4 regions of the Thiosocius teredinicola genome follow, and region 2 is predicted to be linked to each of the others. Evidence: predicted binding sites of a transcription regulator. Region 2 holds the regulator's gene; each other region holds the start of a gene.
What was found. The regulator FliA, encoded in region 2, starts transcription of late flagellar genes. The targets are predictions, from matches to a motif close to GCTAAAGTTNNNNNNNNNNCNGCCGATA.
Positions count from the first base shown of each region.

Region 1: a site for FliA is predicted at 1,797-1,824, ahead of B1781_RS19000 (type IV pilus twitching motility protein PilT). Genes of this name have one in related genera too.
Region 3: a site for FliA is predicted at 1,961-1,988, ahead of B1781_RS13725 (methyl-accepting chemotaxis protein). Genes of this name have one in related genera too.
Region 4: a site for FliA is predicted at 1,124-1,151, ahead of B1781_RS08885 (methyl-accepting chemotaxis protein). Genes of this name have one in related genera too.

Region 1 is NZ_CP019936.1:4,013,839-4,017,116, reverse strand. Features, by position in the region: gene B1781_RS19015 (YggT family protein) at 1-134, opposite strand, end outside; gene proC (pyrroline-5-carboxylate reductase) at 134-958, opposite strand; gene B1781_RS19005 (YggS family pyridoxal phosphate-dependent enzyme) at 1,057-1,740, opposite strand; gene B1781_RS19000 (type IV pilus twitching motility protein PilT) at 1,875-2,912, shown strand; gene B1781_RS18995 (PilT/PilU family type 4a pilus ATPase) at 3,105-3,278, shown strand, end outside.
Region 2 is NZ_CP019936.1:1,392,590-1,395,867, forward strand. Features, by position in the region: gene flhF (flagellar biosynthesis protein FlhF) at 1-504, shown strand, start outside; gene B1781_RS06825 (P-loop NTPase) at 491-1,378, shown strand; gene B1781_RS06830 (RNA polymerase sigma factor FliA) at 1,375-2,139, shown strand; gene cheY (chemotaxis response regulator CheY) at 2,266-2,640, shown strand; gene B1781_RS06840 (protein phosphatase CheZ) at 2,661-3,278, shown strand, end outside.
Region 3 is NZ_CP019936.1:2,881,943-2,885,220, reverse strand. Features, by position in the region: gene B1781_RS13725 (methyl-accepting chemotaxis protein) at 12-1,928, opposite strand; gene leuA (2-isopropylmalate synthase) at 2,044-3,278, opposite strand, start outside.
Region 4 is NZ_CP019936.1:1,835,776-1,839,053, reverse strand. Features, by position in the region: gene B1781_RS08900 (DUF2173 family protein) at 1-192, opposite strand, end outside; gene B1781_RS08895 (DUF2173 family protein) at 192-542, opposite strand; gene B1781_RS08890 (DUF2173 family protein) at 590-946, opposite strand; gene B1781_RS08885 (methyl-accepting chemotaxis protein) at 1,204-3,278, shown strand, end outside.

The sequences.
Region 1 (3,278 bases), 2.2 Mb from region 2:
AACTGTGACAGGGGGTTGTAAAAATCCGCCCGCATCAGCTGCAGAAGAAAACGCAGCACCACCAGCGTGGCGTACAGGCCGAAGATGACCTGAACGAGAAAGATCGCCGGGTTCTCAAGGTAACCGCCGCCCATTATGTGTTCCCCAAATCAGTCGAGAGTTCGATGGAGCGGTCGCGTGCCGCCTTCAGCGCGCGCGTGAAGAGCGCTTCGATGCCGCCGTCGACCAGCGTGTTGATGGCCTGCTCGGTGGTGCCGCCCGGTGAGGTCACTTTCTGCCGCAATACCTGCGGAGAATCGCTGCTCTCCAAGGCCATACGTGCGGCCCCGAGCGCCGTTTGCAAGGTCAGCAGGTGCGCCGTTTCGTCCGGCAGTCCCATCTCGCGACCGACGGCCTCCATCGCCTCCATGATCAGGAAGAAATAGGCAGGGCCACTGCCCGACAGGGCGGTAACGGCATCCATCAGCGCCTCGTCGTCGACCCACTGGGTCAGCCCGACGGCCCGCATCAGCGATTCGGCCTGTTCGCGCTGTTTCTCGCTGACCCCATCGGTCGCGTACAGCACGGTCGCGCCGCTCTGTACCATTGCCGGTGTATTCGGCATGGTGCGTACCAGTGCCAGATCGCCGCCGAGCCAGGTCGACAGACTTTCGCAACGAATGCCCGCGGCGACCGAGATTACCAGCGGGTTGTGGGTCTGCACCGTGTCGGCGATCTCTTCGGCTACCTGTTTGAGCACTTGCGGCTTGACCGCGAGTACGACGGTGGCCGCTTCGGCGATCGCCTGGCGGTTGTCCTGCGAGGTGCGGATGCCGGTGGCTTCGTGCAGCGCACGGCATTTCTCCGCCGAGGGATCGGTGGCCGTGATGTCGTGCGGCGGTACACCATCGGCAATCAGGCCGCCGATCAGGGCGCCGGCCATGTTGCCTGCGCCGATAAAGGTGATTCGCTTGCTCATGGTGTTTGCGCGATTCTCTGCTTGCGTCGATCGAGGGGGCCAAGTCTACTGGATGATGGCGGCGCCAGTCAGTTCGACGGTCGCAATTGGGTACGATTTCAGGTGCGCGCACCGAAGATGTCGGTGCCGATGCGCACGATGGTTGCGCCTTCGGCAATCGCCATTTCCATGTCGCCGCTCATGCCCATCGACAGGGTGTCGAGATCCAGCCCTTTGTCGCGCAACGCCAGCAGCCGCTCGCGCAGGCGCGCGAACACCGTGCGCTGCTCGTCCGGTGGGCTGTTCGGGTCGGGCATGGTCATCAGGCCGCGCAGGCGCAAGCGGGGCAGCTCGGCGACGCGTACCGCCAGCGTTTCGAGCGCTTCAGGGGTGACGCCGCCCTTGCTGGCTTCGCCGCTCAGGTTGACCTGCAGACACACCTGCAGCGGCGGCAGATCGTCGGGGCGCTGTTTGTTGAGCCGTTCGGCGTGTTTCAGGCTGTCCAGGCCATGTACCCAGGCGAAGTGAGCGGCGACCTCGGCGGTCTTGTTGCTTTGCAGATGACCGATGAAGTGCCACTCGATGCCATCCAGCGGCAGGGCAGCGATTTTGGGCAATGCATCCTGCAGGTAGTTCTCGCCGAAAGCGCGTTGCCCGGCGTCGTAGGCGGCCTTTACGGCCTGGATCGGCTTGGTCTTGCTGACCGCCAGCAAGGCGACGCTTTCGGCAGGTCGATCACTGGCGGCAACGGCCGCGGCGATGCGCGCCTGCACGGCCGCGAGATTGTCGGGAATTTGATTCATTGCCTCGATGCTATATAAAGAGACCCGAACGGCGCCGCCGCAGGGTGAAAATTCCTGCTTAACTCAAACGAAGCGCTGTCGCTAACTATAACCGTCTGACACATTTCTTTTTTCTCGTTGTTGCAGGAATACTAATGGATATTGCTGAGCTGCTCGCCTTTAGCGTCAAGCACAATGCGTCTGACTTGCATTTGTCTGCCGGTCTGCCGCCGATGATTCGCGTCGATGGCGACATCCGCCGCATCAATGTACCGGTGCTCGACCACAAGACCGTTCATGAACTGGTGTACGACATCATGAACGACAAGCAGCGCAAAGATTACGAAGAATTCTTTGAGGTCGACTTCTCGTTCGAGATCCCCGGCCTTGCGCGTTTTCGTGTCAACGCCTTCAACCAGGACCGCGGCGCGGCGGCGGTGTTCCGTACCATCCCGTCGAAGATCCAGAGCCTGGAAGAACTCAACTGCCCGTCGGTGTTCAAGACCATCTGCGACAACCCGCGTGGCCTGGTGTTGGTCACCGGCCCGACCGGTTCGGGTAAGTCGACCACGCTGGCGGCGATGATGGACTACAAGAACGACACCGAGTATGGCCATATCCTGACGATCGAAGACCCGATCGAATTCGTGCACCAGAGCAAGAAGTGCCTGATCAACCAGCGCGAGGTGCACCGCGACACGCTCGGTTTCGCCGAAGCCCTGCGCTCGGCACTGCGTGAAGACCCGGACATCATCCTGGTCGGCGAATTGCGTGACCTCGAGACCATCCGTCTGGCGATGACCGCGGCCGAAACCGGTCACCTGGTGTTCGGCACCTTGCACACCAGCTCGGCGGCCAAGACCATCGACCGTATCGTCGACGTGTTCCCGTCCGGCGAAAAGGCGATGGTGCGCTCGATGCTGTCGGAGTCGCTGCGTGCAGTTATCTCGCAGACGCTGCTCAAGCGTACCGGCGGCGGCCGTGTCGCCTGCCACGAAATCATGATCGGTACCCCGGCCATCCGTAACCTGATCCGTGAAGACAAGGTCGCGCAGATGTACTCGGCGATCCAGACCGGCCAGGCGCACGGCATGCAGACGCTCGACCAGAACCTGCAGGAGATCCTGAAAAAAGGTCTGATCTCAAAGCAGGACGCGATGTCGCGCGCGGTCAACAAGGAACTCTTCCACTAAGCTCTGGGCGCGCCTCGGTCCGTATGGCGGTCTGTCGATCGCCGAAATGCTGGGGGTGCGCACCAGGAATCGCAGGCGTTTTACCGCGCGATCCACTGGACGCGGTGCGCGTAATGTGGTCTTTTTCGCTAAACGCGCCGCAAAGCCCGGGTAACAAGGGCGACGCGGTACACCAGAGCGAGAGAGGCCGGTATGGATTTCAACAACATCCTGGATCTGATGGTGCGCAAAGAAGCATCGGATCTGTTCATCACCGCCGGCGTAGCGCCGAGCATCAAGGTCCACGGGCATATCAAGCCGGTCTCCAAGACCAAGCTCGATGCAGCGCAGACGCGCGAGCTGACGCTGTCATTGATGACGCCGGAA
Region 2 (3,278 bases):
GCGCGCATCCTCAACGTGCCGGTACGCACCGCGACCACGCCTGAAGAGATGGAAGAGGCGTTGAATATGTTGGGCGATCGTCGCCTGATCCTGATCGATACCGCCGGCATGTCGGCGGCGCACGAGCGCATCATCGATCAGCGCGAAACCCTGATGGCTGCCGGCCATCATTTGACGACTTTGTTGGCCCTTTCGGCGACCACCGAGGCGGCGGCCGTGCAACGTGCACTGCGCCTGTTCGCCGACTTCCGTCCGGACGCCTGTGTGCTGACCAAACTCGACGAGGCCGCCAGCCTGGGCAGCCTGATGTCGGCACTGATCCAGGCCGACCTGCCGATGGCGTTCGTGACCGACGGCCAGCGTGTGCCGGAAGACCTGCAGACCGCCAAGGCGCATCCGCTGGTGACTCGCGCAGCCGAGCTGTTGAACGAAAACCCGAACGATATCGACGCCGGCTATGCGGCTCTGGCTCTGGGAGGAGTGCATTCACATGCTAACGCCTGAAACCCATGTTGATCAGGCTACCGGTCTGCGCCAGATGGTAAACCCACGTCCGGTGCGCGCAATTGCCGTTACCGGTGGCAAGGGCGGCGTCGGCAAGACCAACGTCTCCGTGAATCTCGGCGTTGCGGCGGCAGAGATCGGCAAGAAGGTGATGCTGCTCGATGCCGATCTGGGCCTGGCGAATATCGACGTTGTGCTCGGTCTGCACCCGCAGCACGACCTGTCGCACGTGATGCGCGGCGAGTGCAGCCTGGAAGACGTGCTGGTCGAAGGCCCGAACGGCATGAAGGTGATTCCGGGTGCCTCGGGCGTGCAGTCGTTGGCCGAGTTGAGCCCGGCCGAGCATACCGGCCTGATTCGCGCGTTCAGCGAACTGGCGGCCGACACCGAGCTGCTGATCGTGGATACCGCGGCCGGCATCTCGGATACGGTGTTGAGCTTCTCGCGCGCGTCGCACGAGATTGTGGTTGTGGTGTGTGACGAACCGGCGTCGATCACGGATGCGTACGCCATTATCAAGTTGTTGAACCGTGACTATGGCCATCAGCGTTTCCGGATCCTGGCCAACATGATCCGCAGCGCGCAGGAAGGCCGCGAGTTGTATACCAAGATGTGCCGGGTCACCGACCGGTACCTCGACGTCACCCTGAGCTTCATGGGTGCGATTCCTTTCGATGAGAGTGTGCGCAAAGCCGTACGGGCGCAAAAGCCGGTAGTACAGGCGTTCCCTCGCAGCAAGGCTGCGCAGGTGTTTCGCAGCCTGGCCAAAAAAATAGAAACATGGCCGCAGCCGAGCGGTGCAAATGGCCAGGTGCAGTTCTTCGTCGAGCGTCTTATCAAATATTCCAGTGACTATGGGGAGATGGTGCTGTGAGCAATCTTGCAACTTATGATGCAGTTAAAGACCAAAGTTTTGATGACCTGGTGACCCGGCATGCGCCGCTGGTAAAACGCATCGCCTACCACCTGATGAACCGTCTGCCGCCGTCGGTGCAGGCCGAAGATCTCATTCAGGCGGGCATGATTGGTTTGATCGAGGCCAGCCGCAACTACGATGCGAGCCAGGGTGCGAGCTTCGAAACCTACGCCGGCATCCGTATTCGCGGCGCGATGCTCGACGAGATCCGCCGTTCCGACTGGACGCCGCGTTCGGTACACCGCAAGGCGCGCATGGTCGCCGATGCGATGCGTGAGATCGAGAACACCGAAGGGCGTGACGCACGTGATGTCGAGGTTGCCGAATCGCTCGGCATGTCGATCGAGGAATACCACCAGGTTCTGCAGGACGCGTCGGGTGCGCGCATCTTCAGCTACGAAGAACTGAGTGAAGTGGGCGAGGTTGTGCCGCACGAAGGCGGCGCCACGGCCGCACGCACGCGTAACTCGCTCGAAGACGGTCCCGACCGCGGCCTGGAAAAGAGCCGTTTCCGCGAAGCCCTCGGCGATGCCATCGCCAGCCTGCCGGAACGCGAGCGCCTCGTAATTGCCCTGTATTACGACGAAGAGCTGAACCTGCGCGAGATCGGCCAGGTGCTCGGCGTGAGCGAATCACGCGTCTGCCAGATACACAGTCAGGCCGCATTGCGTTTGCGTTCGCGTCTGGGCGAGTGGCTGCCCGAAGACGGGCTCAAATAAGCTTTTTCAAGAAAAAAATCCCTACGGTTTTTCGGCGTAGTGCCGATACGCCGGATGAATCAATTAATCGGGCCTTTTCGTCGGGGCCACATTGTCTGATGTGCGGAGGTTGCTTTGGACAAGAACATGAAGATCCTTGTTGTGGACGACTTCTCCACGATGCGCCGGATTATCAAAAACCTGCTGCGGGATCTTGGCTTCACCAATACACAGGAAGCTGACGATGGCATGACCGCGCTACCGCTGCTGCAGAGTGGAAATTTCGACTTTCTGATCACCGACTGGAACATGCCCGGTATGCAGGGTATCGACCTGCTCAAGGCCGTGCGCGCCGACGAAAAACTCAAGTCCCTGCCGGTACTGATGGTTACTGCCGAGTCGAAGCGCGAACAGATCGTCGAAGCTGCCCAGGCGGGCGTCAACGGTTACGTTGTCAAGCCGTTCACTGCCGGCACGCTGGAAGAAAAGATCAACAAGATCTTTGAGCGCGTCGCGGCCTGATCAGCACTATGGAAACCCTAATGGCACAGAATCCCGAGCAAGTAAGCGAAAAACTGGAGCTGGCCAAAACGTTGGTCGATCACTTGGAATCCGGCAGCGAGGATGCAGCGATTTCGGTTATCGCACAGCTTGCAGGTTTCCGTGACAGCATGTTGTTTCAGGAAGTGGGCCGGCTGACCCGTGAGCTGCATGATTCGATCAATGGCTTTGTGATGGACGCCCAGTTGGCGAACATCGCCGAGACTGAGATGCCGAACGCGGCGGAACGACTGGAATACGTTATTCAGACTACCGAACAGGCGGCCAACACCACGCTCGGCGCGGTTGAGGACAGCCTGCCGCTGGCCGATACCCTGCGCAACGATGCGCACCACCTGTCGGAACAGTGGGACAAATTCAATTCGCGCCAGATGACGGTCGACGACTTCCGTGATCTGAGCACAGAGATCAGCAAGTTTCTCGGTGCCACGCAGGCCAATTCAGAGGCACTGCACAGCAAGCTGTCGGAAGTGCTGATGGCCCAGGGTTATCAGGATCTGACCGGCCAGGTGATCCGCAAGGTGATCAAGCTGGTCAACGATGTGGAAGGCAAGCTGGTCGAGCTGGTTCGCTTGTCGGGTGCCAAAGCGAAGCCGAAA
Region 3 (3,278 bases), 1.5 Mb from region 2:
ACGACTTTTGGTCAGCTTTGCATCTTGAATCGACTGACCAGCGATACCAGTCCGTCTACATTGTGCGACAGGCCGCGCGCCGCTTCTGACGACGACGAGATCTGTGCAGCGTTTTCTTCGCCCATGTGGCTGATGTTGTTCACGTTGCGGTTGATGTCTTCGGCCACGTGACTCTGTTCTTCAGCCGCGGTCGCGATCTGAATGCTCATCTCGGTAATGGTGTTCACCGAATCGGAGATCGCGGTCAGGCTGTTGGCCACGCGCGTGGCGCGCTCGACCGTGTTGTCGGCGCGATCGTGGCTGCGCTTCATGACGTCGACCGTCTGCGCAACGCTGTTCTGCAGGCTCTCGACCATCTCCTGGATCTCGGTGGTCGACTCCTGGGTGCGGTGGGCGAGCTGACGGACCTCGTCGGCGACCACGGCAAACCCGCGACCCTGTTCACCGGCGCGTGCGGCTTCGATCGCGGCGTTCAACGCCAGCAGGTTGGTCTGCTCGGCAATCCCACGGATCACTTCGAGTACGGTGCCGATGCGCTCGCTTTCGCCATGCACACGCTGCACGGTGTTCGACGCCACCTCGATGTCGCCGGCCAGGTCGTGAATCGCCTGCGAGGCGTCGCCGACGGCGGCGTTGCCTTCGCCGACCGCGCTCATGGTCTTCTCCGCGGTAGAGGCCACCTCGGAGGTACGGTTGGCCACTTCCTGAACGGTGGATGACATCTCGTTCATCGCAACTGCGATCTGCGCGGTCTCGGCCTGTTGTTGCGAGATCCGTTCGCTGCTCTGCAGCGATGCCTCGGCCAGCGAATTGGCGACCACGTCGATCTCCTTGGCCGAGCGTTTCACCTCGCTGACGAGGTCGCGAATGGTCTCGACGAATCCATTGAAGCCTTTGGAGAGGCAAGCAACCTCGTCTTTGCCCTGGTCATCCAGCGCCACATCGAGGTCGCCATCGCCCTTGGAGATCTCGTTCATCATCGCGGTGGCGGTCTGCAGCGGCTTGGCGACGTTCTTACCGATCATCCATACGCCCAGGCCGAACAACAGCATGCCGATGGTGGCGGCGGTGAAGAACGACATGTTGATTGCGCCCAGCTGGTTGGCGAAGAAGCTGCGGTCCTTGCCGACCATCAGCACACCGATCACGTTGCCGGAGAAATCGCGCACCACGTCGGCATACACGGCATAAGGCGTGTCGCCGATCTTGGCGCCGGTGCTCGCCGGTTCGCCGCGAGCAACCGTCATCAAGGTGTCGGTCGACATCGGTTCGGCGTCGCCGAAGGTGCTGGCGAAAGGATCGAGTTTGCCGTCGCGCAGCAGGTGCAGGCTCAGTTTCACGTCATGCGCTGCGGTGTAGTCATCGAAAAACGCCTGGCCGAACGACATGCCCATCTCGACGGTACCGACATGCTGGCCGTCGGCACGGATCGGCACCACGCCGCGAACGCCGAGCCCTGCGACACCGATCTCGAGCCCCTTGATCGCGCTCGACGAGTTATTTGCCTCGACAACGGTTTTGCGGAAGCTCGACAGGTCGTCACCGAACTTCTGCGGCTTGTGCACGCGCAGGAAAGAGGTTGCCGGCGGCAGGTGGAACTGGAACTGGCGCACCTTGTGGTCGGCCTTCATCTTGCCGAATCCCGGTACGAATACGTTGGCCAGGGCTTCGCGGTCCTGATTTTTCATCGCCTCCTGCACTGAGGGCATGCCGGCGATGAGGGCACTTAGCGAAATCGCCTCGTTGCCCAATGCGCCGATCTCGGCCGACACGTTCTGATAGACGGCGCGCAACTCGCGCTGCTCGGCGGTGGCGAAGCCGTCGTTGATCAATTGATAAATAATGATGAACACCGCCGCGCCGACGATGGCGCCGCCGGCCAGCACGGTGCCGACGAGTCGCGGGACGATAGGAATATTGCGAAGCATGGGTTCGGATCTCTCGAGTGTTATGCCGCGGTGTTCGGCACGAGATTCGCGATCTTTAGCTTCCCGACGCAATAATGTCGCCGAAAAGGCCGCACGATGCGGCCGGTTTATCGGCTCAGGCCGCGATGCGGCTCATTTCGGCCCGGTTGAGCGCCGCCAGTACGGCGCGCATCGAGGCGCTGACCGTATCTTTGTCGAATGCGACCCCCGAACTGCGGTGCCCGTCGATATTGAGCTGCACATAGGCCACCGCTTCGGCCGCGGTGCCCTCGCCGAGGGCGTGCTCGCTGTAGTCGACCACGCTGATTTGGTTGCCATAGGCACTTATCCAGGCGTTGACGAAGGCCTCGATGGCGCCTTCGCCACTGCCGCGAATCGTGCGCTGGACACCGTTGTGATCGACCTGGGCATCGATCGTGTCGATGCCGTTCTGACGGTCCAGCCGGTAACCGGCCAGCGCGACCGGGTGGCTGGTGGTCGCGAAGTGCTGCATGAACAGTTCATGGATGCGTTCGCCGCCGATCTCGCCGCTGACCGATTCGCTCTCGTGCTGAACCACCTGCGCCAGTTCCACCTGCATCCAGCGCGGCAGCGTCAGGCCGTAATCGCGCTCCAGCACGAAGGCCACGCCGCCTTTGCCCGACTGGCTGTTGACACGGATCACCGCCTGGTAATCGCGCCCCAGGTCTTTCGGGTCGATCGGCAGGTAGGCGACCTGCCAGTGTTCGTCGTCCGACTGGCGGCTCAGGCACTTGCGGATCGCATCCTGGTGGCTGCCGGAAAACGCGGTGTACACCAGCTCGCCGATCCACGGATGGCGCGGGTGCACCGGCAGGCCGGTCGATTGTGTGTATACCTGGATGATCTCGTCGGGCGACGACAGGTCGAGCTTCGGATCGACACCCTGGCTGTACAGGTTCATCGCCATGGTCACGATGTCCATGTTGCCGGTGCGCTCGCCGTTGCCCAGCAGGGTGCCCTCGACGCGATCGGCGCCGGCCATGATCGCCAGTTCGGCGGCAGCCACGGCGCAGCCGCGATCGTTATGCGTATGCACCGACACGATGATGCCGTCACGTCGCGCGACATGGTTGCAGAAGTACTCGACCTGGTCGGCGAACACGTTCGGTGTGCTGCTCTCGACGGTGGCCGGCAGGTTGATGATGCACGGCTTGTCTGCGGTGGGCTGCCACACGTCGGTAACCGCATCGCAGACCTCGACCGCGTAATCCCATTCGGTATTCGAAAAACTCTCCGGTGAATACTGGAAGACCCACTCGGTGTCGGGATAGCGCGCCGCGGTATCGCGCAACATGCGTGCGCCATCGACGGCAATCGCCTTGATGCCGT
Region 4 (3,278 bases), 440 kb from region 2:
GCCCTTGATCTGGGTGAACATCGACAACTGGTCGGCATTACCCTGCACGATGCGCTTGTAGTCGTGAGCGAAATGCGCCAGAGCCTGCAGCTCACTCTCGGTCATCAGCCCGTAGCCTTCGACAAAGGCGCCGTCGTCGCGAAACTGACAAACCGCCGTTACTCCATCGACGGCAAGCAGCTGTTTGATCATCAGGCACCTCCCTGCTGTGCCAGAGCCTGGTAAGCCGCCTCGTAGTCCGCCTGCTTGTTGTCGACGACGACACCGAGGTTGCCGTCGGTAATGGCCGACCACTCCATGCCGATCAGCGTGAAGCCGTTGATCGGATAAAATCCTTTCGATTCCGAACTCGTCTCCCAGCCGCGCGCCTGCATCGTGGCGATCGCGTTGTTGGCGACGCACATATGGGCCAGCAGATCGAGGGCGGTTTCGCTCAATGCGGATCCCTCTGCGATCACATGCTCCTGCAGCTCGCCGCGATCGTTCATCACGAAGGCCGCCTGCGCGCCTTGCAAGGTCATGAGTTGATTCAAATCTGTCATTTTGGTCACTTCCCCTCGATTTATTCTTTTGCGTTCATCCGCACCACTTACACCAAGTCGTGCGATGCCCCGGCAAGACGCTTCTGCATCAGGGCGACGATCGTATTCAGCGAGGCCCCCTGGTTGTCGATGAAACAGAAAACGTTGGCGATATTGCAGACCGTATAGGCCGGTCCTCTTACGATCCATCCCTGCGGCGGGCTGCTGCCGCACTCCGGGCAGTGTTGTTCGAGCATGCCGACCTGCATGTGCTCGCTCATTGTGGTCGCACGACACATGATTGCCGCCATGCGCGCCATGTCGTCGTTCATCTGACCTTTATAGGAAAACCTGTCACCGCGGTACGAGTACTCCCCCGCAGCGATAACCCCCGGCATGTTCGCCAGTTCGGCTGCCACAGACATTTGCCACTCCTCTTGCTTGGGCCACGCTTTTTTAATTGTTGTCGTTGATTTCGCCTTGCTCGGCTAAGCCGAGATTAGCACCTGAACATCATTAGCCATACCCTTGTTGCAACAGCAATTTTCGACGTCCCACATTACTATTTTTTATGTGATCCACTTCTGATGAACGGCGAAACGACTAAAGGCATGCCTTTCCCAGCCGATAGCTCGGAGCAATTGTCACACTCCGTTTCCACGTGCGGTTAATGAAGCGTTTGATGCTGGATAATCTTTCGCTGCGTACGAAACTGTGGAGCGGCACGCTGGTCTTTGTGCTCGTTCTCGCGGTCGTTGCAGTTTTCGCGGTCAACAACCAACAGCGCACCAGTGCGGACGTTTCAAAAATGATCGATCAAGAACTGCCGGAGTTGCAAGCGGTGATGCGCTTGCGCAATCTCCTGCAGAGCGAGATCGCCACGCTGGGGCTGTTTCTGCTCAGCGAAGACGACGAGTACCTCGCCACCCATGAGGTCAACGAACACCAGATCGAAGAGACCATCGCCGAACTCAACGTCATGTTGGAGAAGGCAGGCGATGCCAAGCAGCGCGCAACGCTGACCGACCTGCGCAACATCTGGCACGAGATCGAAACGGTCGAAACCCGTTTGATCGAACTGGCGAACACCCCGCTGCAACGCATCCCGGCGTTGGGTCTTGCTCAGCGCGACATGGCACCGACCAACGCCGAAGCCATTGGCGAGATCCGCGGCGTTATCGAGATCCTGGATCTGAGTGGTGAAACGCCCGAGCACTTCGCACTTTACGATCATCTTTACGATCTTTTGCACTATTGGGGGCGGATCAACGCCGAGGTCCGCGGTTTTCTCGCCTATCGCAATGAAGACGCGGCCGACAACGTTCGCAACTACCTTGCGGCGATCGAAGACAAGCAGGCAGAGATCGCCCGACTGCCGAACCTGCCCTTCGAACTGGAAAGCATCCTTGGCTCGCTCGACCGATACATCGACGAACAAGCCGCCTCCTTCGAGAAAGTCGCCGAGCTGCATAGTGGACCGCGCTGGCGCCAGGACGCCTACGAAGCCCGCACCCACATCACACCGTTGCAGAAACGCGCGGGTGCCCTGATCAACGGCCTTGCCGACAGCATCACCGCCAAGGTCGATGCGCGCTCGCGCGCCCTGCTCGACGAAACCGAGCAGCAGACCTACCTCACCTTGTGGGGCGTGCCTGCCGCAGTGTTTATCGGCCTGGCTTTGATGTGGAGCATCATTCGCATCGTGACCTCCCGCATATCCAACGCCGTCGATGCGCTGCGCGACGTCGCTGAAAGTGGCAACCTGACCCATAGACTCGACGAGATCGGCAAGGACGAAATCGCCGACCTGGCCCGCTACTTCAACCGCTTCGTCAGCAAGATCAAGGGCGTCGTCGACCTCGTAGTTTTGTCGTCCAGCTCGCTGGCCGGCGAGTCGACCCGCATGAGCGAGGCCACGGAGATCAGCCAATCTTATGCCTCTCGCCAACAGGCGGATGTCGAAGAAATTGCGGTGTCGATCACGCAGATGGAAGGGTCGGCGCTGCAGGTGAAAGAGAACGCCCAGGCGGCCGCCGATGCCGCGGCGACCGCCAACGATCATGCGCAGGCTGGCCAACAAGCGGTGGGCGCGGTAACCGGCGCAATCGAGTCGCTGGTCAACGAGGTGGACGCGGTGTCCGGCATCATCGCTCAACTCGAGACCGACAGCAGCCAGATCGGCGTGGTGCTCTCGGTCATTCGGACCATCTCGGAGCAAACCAACCTGCTTGCACTGAACGCGGCGATCGAGGCGGCGCGGGCCGGAGAAGCCGGCCGCGGGTTCGCGGTGGTCGCCGACGAGGTGCGTAAGCTGTCGAAGAAGATCCACTCGGAGACCGACCACATCGAGTCGATCATCCAGACCCTGCAGCAAAATGCCCAATCGGCGGTGGCGGCTATCGGCCGCAGCGATCAACAGGCCGAAGAGGTCGCCGCGAAGACCGCCAACGCCACGGCTGCGCTGGCGGCTATCACCGATTCCGTCGCCAGCATCACCCAGCTCAACGCGGGCATTGCCGAGCACACCGGCATGCAGAGCGCCGGTGTTGTCGACGTGCACCACAAAGTCGACTCGATCCGCGAAACCTCCACCCAGGCCGCGGCCACCGCCCAATCGGCCAACATGTCGAGCAAGGAATTCACCATCATGGCCGGCCAGCTGCAGGACCTGGTGAAGCAATTTCTGCTCGACCATAAAGAACTGCGAAACCAACCCGCTGCGGCAACCGCCTCGGCGGCCGGGTCGTCTCCGGCTGT